DNA from 2 places in the Pseudobacteroides sp. genome. Region 2 is predicted to be linked to the other one. Evidence: predicted binding sites of a transcription regulator. Region 2 holds the regulator's gene; the other holds the start of a gene.
The links. The regulator Rex, encoded in region 2, represses fermentation and respiration genes when NADH is low (regulators of the CRP and FNR family bind a similar motif). The targets are predictions, from matches to a motif close to ATTGTTAANNNNTTAACAAT.

Region 1 (3,438 bases), on a different contig from region 2:
ATTCAGAAAAGCGTTTGACAATTTTGATATGGATAAGATCATTGAATATGATGATAAAAAATTTGAAGCTCTTATGCAAAATAAAGATATTATCAGAAATAAATTAAAAATAGAATCGGTTAAACAAAATGCAATTTGCTTTAAAAAGATACAAAGCACATACGGAAGCTTTAATTCTTTTATATGGGGATATGTGGATGGTGAACAGATTGTAAATTCATGGAAGCAGTTAGCTGACATTCCTGCCACAACAGAGCTTTCCGATAAAATAAGCAAAGATATGAAAAAGCTTGGTTTTAAGTTTGTAGGTTCTACCATTATATATGCTTTTATGCAGGCAATAGGTATGGTCAATGACCACACAGCAGACTGCTTTTTGTTTCATAAAGAGTAACTGATTTTGTAAAGAAAAATTGATAAATTGTAGTGTTTTCATGCATAAAAAACTACCTCCAATCCTTTGGACGGAGGTAGTTTTTTTATATAAGCATTTTCTTAATTCGGTTCCTTCAATTTCTTTATAAAATCCTCTTGTTCCTGCTTTAAAATAAGAATAAGCTTCTTTAAAAGCTTTGGAGTATTTACATCTGTATAGATAATCTTAAGGCCATACTCAAAATTGTTGGTGTCTTTGGATTTTCTTATAACAGTTGCCTTAAGGTGAAGTTTGATATCGAGGTGAAGCTCGAATTTTAATTCCTGGTATACCGGGAAATCATGTTTGGTGTTGATCATAAGGCCGTTTATACTTATGTTTTTAACAAGGACCAGGTTTTTTTTCTGAGATTCCCCTATTCTTACGTCGGCATAAAATGAAACGGGAAATCGTTCATAAAGCCTCTTATTTGTGATAGTCTCATAGTTGTCTATCTTTAAAGAAAGTTTATTATTGTCCTTATCGATATCTAAAAGATTACAGCTACCCATGTAAACCTCATTGTTAAACTCGCACCCCAAAACCACTGGATCGCCGGGAGAACAGTTAAGAAGTGCGACTTCATCGAATAGTTTTACAGATAGTGTATCGTCAAGAGTTTCGAGTACAATGCTTTTATATAACTTTGTACCGGAACAGTGGCGTATCGATACAATTTCACCGGCTTTTATATTCATCAATATCCCTCCGTATGAATAGAAATCTATTTTAATTTACAGTGTTTAGTATACCATAATGTTAAGTATATCATAATACTGTCAGGCAGCAAAGCTTGATAAAGATTCAAAACTAGCAATATAAGTATTAGTATGTTGGAATTTGGGTATTATATTGTTATTCTACTTTAATAGCTAAATATCCTTCAAAATTATTATCGGAAGGATAACAAATTTTTAATAATTTATTTTTCCCATGATTGTGTGGAAAAAGATTGTTAAAAATTTAATAAAATTGCCCAATTTCTATTGAAAAATGAAATAAAATAATATAGAATAACATTGGCAAAAAATAAAAAAGCCATAAAGTGGGGATTAGTGCTTTAGCTACATAATAGCTGCACGATAGTGATGGAAATATGTTTCACTATTATAACAAATTAACTAATAACATATAGGAGGATGATTTTAATGGCTGTAAAAATAGGTATTAATGGTTTTGGACGTATAGGACGTCTTGTTTTCAGAGCTGCGATTGAAAATCCAAACGTAGAAGTAACTGGTATTAACGACCCATTCATCGATCTCGAATACATGAAATATATGTTGAGATACGATACAGTGCATGGACAGTTCAAAGGTGAAATTTCCGAAGCTGATGGCAAATTGGTTGTAAACGGAAAGAAAATAGCTGTATTCGCTTCAAAGGATCCTGCAGAGATTGCATGGTCAAGCTGTGGAGCTGAATATGTTGTTGAATCAACAGGCGTATTCACAACTACTGAAAAGGCTTCAGCTCACTTCAAAGGCGGAGCAAAGAAAGTTATTATAAGTGCTCCTTCAGCAGATGCTCCAATGTTCGTTATGGGAGTTAACAACGATAAGTACACTAAAGACATGAACGTTGTTTCAAACGCATCATGTACTACAAACTGCTTGGCTCCTTTAGCAAAGGTTATCAATGATAACTTCGGTATAGTTGAAGGCTTAATGACTACTGTACATGCTGTAACAGCTACACAGAAGACTGTTGACGGACCTTCAAACAAAGACTGGAGAGGCGGACGTGGTGCAGGTTTCAACATAATTCCTTCATCCACAGGTGCTGCTAAAGCAGTTGGTAAGGTTATTCCTGAATTAAACGGAAAGCTCACAGGTATGGCATTCAGAGTTCCAACAGCTGACGTTTCAGTTGTTGACCTCACAGTAAGACTTGAAAAAGCTGCATCATATGATGAAATAAAGGCTGCTGTTAAGAAAGCTTCTGAAAATGAATTAAAGGGTATCCTCGGATACACTGAAGATGAAGTTGTTTCATCAGACTTCATTCATGATGCACGTACTTCAATTTTCGATGCAAAAGCAGGTATCGCATTAAACGGCAACTTCGTTAAGCTCGTATCATGGTATGATAATGAGTGGGGTTATTCAAACAAGGTAGTAGACCTCATCATTCACATGTCAAAGGTTGATGCTTAATTAGGAATGGATAACAATCATTTAAGTATTTTATCCATAAGTCAATAAATTGTTGATTAATAGTCCATCCTTCAACCCGACCAGCAGGGAGTGTTTTGGGGTGGACTTTTTAGATATTTCTGATTTATTAAAAGCAATTAATTTATGACTATTTTCATAGGAAGGAATGAATATAATGAGCTATAATAAAAAGTCAATTGAAGATATTGACGTAAAAGGTAAAAAGGTTATTGTCAGAGTTGATTTTAACGTTCCATTGGATGCAAACAAAAATATAACTGATGACAAGAGAATAGTTGGAGCACTTCCTACTATAAAGTATCTTGTTGATAAAGGTGCAAAAACCATTTTGGTATCACACCTTGGGAGGCCAAAGAACGGTTTTGAAGATAAATTCAGCATGAGGCCTACAGCAGTAAGGCTGGGTGAACTTTTGGGCAAGCCCGTTGTTATGGCTTCCGACGTTATCGGTGAAGATGCGAAAGCTAAGGCTGCAGCGTTGAAAGACGGTGAAGTTCTTATGCTTGAAAATGTAAGATTCCATAAGGAAGAAGAAAAGAATGACCCTGCATTTGCAAAAGAGCTTTCAACATTGGCAGAAATATATGTTAATGACGCTTTTGGTACAGCACACAGAGCACATGCGTCAACTGCAGGATTGGCAGATTATCTGCCTGCTGTCTGCGGATACCTTATTCAGAAAGAAATCGATATAATGGGTAAAGCATTATCAAACCCTGCAAGACCTTTTGTCGCAATTTTGGGAGGAGCAAAGGTTTCAGATAAGATAGCGGTTATTGAAAACCTGATAGACAAGGTTGATACACTCATTATAGGCGGCGGTATGGCATATACATTTATAAAGGC
Region 2 (3,438 bases):
CTTCACCTCCTATAATTAATTGTGTTTTTCGTAAACTTATATCTATTTATTTAGTGGTTTTCATGAGCATTGTTAACTATACACGGAAAATCACTAAGAATTGAAATTTTTGCAAACATAAATACAAACGAAAGCACACAAATCAAAACTGAGGGTATATAAACCCATACTGCTTTGTTTCATAATTTTTAAAATAAAGCTATAAAATTATTAATGAGAAATATTAATTCACATACGGAAGTAAGTTTTCCATTTTGAACTTTGATAACAATATCGAGTTACAATATTTAAAACGCTTTATCAAATCTTTCATTCTTGAACTATAAAAGAATCTAAAGTGTACCTTTCATCCATTAATAGACAAAAACCTATTATTATAATCTTTTAGGGATGACCTTGAGCCAATACTTGAAAGCTCTTAAAAAAATTTTTATAGTAATTTGAATTGAACTTTCTATAATAGAAAGCTATTACGATACTATCAATTACCTTTTATGTAAATGTTCTTGTTGTTTTGTAAGAATTTTATCAATTAAAGTATATTTTGTCAATATATTTTTCTACATAATTTTCACAGTTTTAGGGACTAATGGTTCTTGAAAGTAACTCTCTTTTTAAACCATCATTCTACTTTTCCTAGCATAAACTTTGGCGGTTTATGTACTGTATTTACTCAATCTCCGCAACGTTAAAGTATCACATTTATCGAATTCATAACTCATTGGTTACATTTTAATTATAACACCCATGTAACCCTTTGTCAATCATCTCAATATTACTTTCTATAAAGTGACATAATTTTAATTTACAATAAGCAACCGTAATAATATTTTTGCGTATGTATTTTTTATTTTATTCATCTAGACTCTCCTCAATCAAAGTGATCTATAATCTATGCTAGAAATTATTGAGCTTACGCTAAATACACTACTAAGATAGATCTAACCAGTCGTTAAGAATATAACTTGAAAAGCATAAAAAAGTAACCAGTTGAAATAATTCATAAGTAAGATTTATTATCAACTGGCTACTTTTTACTTTATAATAGTCCTTTATAATCAATAATTAATGATATAAGTTCAAATAAATATAATTTTTAGCAACCTAAAATATACTTAACTAACAATCCCAGTCATCACTCTTATTGCCGGCAACCCTATTGAATTCATACTTCTCATTAAGCTTGTATCCCAACACCATGAGCCCGTCACTCAAGTGAACATTCTCTATAATAACATCATAGGGCAGCTTAAGATCCATTGGAGAGAAGTTCCAAAGCCCTTTAACCCCCAGCTTCGCTACTCTTTCAGCAACAATTGGCGTCTGCTCGAAGGGTACTGCCAGCATTGCGACATCAACATAGTTCTTTTCAACAAAGCTTTCCAAATCATCCAAATGTCTTATAAGTATACCTCTTATTTCTGTACCAACCAGACTGGCATCTACATCAAAAATACCAACTATCTTGAAACCTCTCTTTTCAAAATTGGTATAGTTGGCAAGTGCCTGCCCCATATTACCTGCTCCGATAATAATAGCATTATAGTTGTTACTCATCCCAAGAATATTTCCGATCTCATTAAACAGATACTCTACATTATAACCATAGCCCTGTTGACCAAATCCTCCAAAGCAATTAAGATCCTGCCTTATTTGAGATGCAGTTATACCCATCCTGCTGCTTAACTCCTGCGAAGAAATCCTCTTTATATCCATTTTTAACAAATCCGCCAAATACCTGTAATATCGCGGTAATCGTTTCACAACTGCAAGAGAAACTTTTTTCTTTAAGTTCATCTTTACACCCCAAAGTTTTAATAAATATTGGAATTTAACCTCATCTTAATATGATTATATCTCTTTGTTATTTTTTTGTCAATATTGTTGGCAGCAGATGATGGTGGTTGGCTTGTACTTTTAATATAGACAAGTTTAAAAAAGTAAATTGCTGTCGGGAGTGAATTTTGGTACAATTCAATATGGGACATTTTAAGGTCCGTAATCTTACTAGCAGAATGATGTTTAATTTATCAAAATATCAAACTAATAGAAACAGGGTGTCAATATGATAATATTAAATTGTAACGATATATGCCACTCTTACGGCATAAATACGGTATTAAAAAACATTTCCTTTAGTGTGCAGGATGGAGATAAAGTGGGAATAGTAGGGGTCAATGGTGCAGGTAAATCAACCCTTCTTAATATAATTAACGGCGAGCTGCAGTACGACAGCGGCACTATAAATATATCCAAAAACTACAAAATTGGGTTCCTGCATCAAAATACAGGACTTGATACTGATAATAATATTTTTGATGAGATGCTTTCAGTTTATGAAGAGCTCATAAATAAAGAGGTACGTCTTAAATATCTTGAGAAAGCAATAAGTAGCAAAGCACCGGGAGAAGAGCTGGATATTCTAGTGAAGGAATATGCAAGGATCTCGGATGAGTATTCTCTTAAAGGAGGATATGAGTATAGAAGCAGAGTTAAGGGAGTTCTTAAGGGACTTGGATTTAGCGAGGAACAATTTGATGCAAAGATTCATATTTTAAGTGGGGGTCAGAAAACCAGGCTTGCCTTGGCCAAATTACTGCTTTCGGAGCCTGATATCATGCTGCTGGATGAGCCTACAAACCATCTTGATATTGAGGCAATAATGTGGCTTGAAGGCTTTCTTAAAAATATGAAAAAAACGGTTCTCATTGTTTCCCATGATAGATATTTTCTTGATTCTGTTACCACTAAGACCCTGGAGCTTGAAAACAACTCCGCAAAGTTATATAACGGAAATTATACACAATATATAAAGCAAAAGGAAATTGACAGGGAAATACAGCAGCGGCACTATGAAAATCAGCAGCGTGAAATCGAAAAAATGGAAGCCTTTATCGCCCAACAAAAGCAGTGGAACAGGGAAAGAAATATAATAGCCGCTGAAAGCAGGCAAAAGGCTATAGATCGCATGGAAAAAATCGAAAAGCCCACAGATCTGCCCGGAAAAATTAATATTAAATTCAGAAAAAGCATAATTAGCGGAAACGATGTCATGTTTGTTGAAAATTTGTCCAAGTCCTACCCTGGAAAAAAGCTTTTTTCTGATATCAGCTTTAAACTTCGAAAGAATGAACGGGTATTTTTGCTAGGTCCCAACGGATGCGGAAAGTCAACTTTAGTAAAGATTCTTGTATCAAAGCTTCCGGCTGATGGGGGTATGGTAGAGTTCGGACACAAGGTAAAAGTAGGTTATTATGATCAAGAGCTCCAGGACCTTGATGAAAGCAAGACAATTTTGGAGGAACTGATTGAATCAAATAACGACCTTACACTGGCTCAAATCAGGACATTACTATCATCATTTCTTTTTAAGGGAGAAGATGTTTTAAAGCCCATCTCTGCATTAAGCGGAGGTGAGAAAAGCAGGGTTGCATTAGC

Region 1: the regulator Rex is predicted to act here: its motif matches at 1,367-1,386, upstream of gap (type I glyceraldehyde-3-phosphate dehydrogenase).

The regions. Positions count from the first base shown of each region.
Region 1 is NZ_DATCTU010000113.1:18,136-21,573, reverse strand. It holds gene VIO64_RS18665 (DNA-3-methyladenine glycosylase I) at 1-394, shown strand, start outside; gene VIO64_RS18660 (PilZ domain-containing protein) at 496-1,113, opposite strand; gene gap (type I glyceraldehyde-3-phosphate dehydrogenase) at 1,564-2,571, shown strand; gene VIO64_RS18650 (phosphoglycerate kinase) at 2,744-3,438, shown strand, end outside.
Region 2 is NZ_DATCTU010000133.1:250-3,687, forward strand. It holds gene VIO64_RS22645 (redox-sensing transcriptional repressor Rex) at 1,120-1,797, opposite strand; gene VIO64_RS22650 (ABC-F family ATP-binding cassette domain-containing protein) at 2,066-3,438, shown strand, end outside.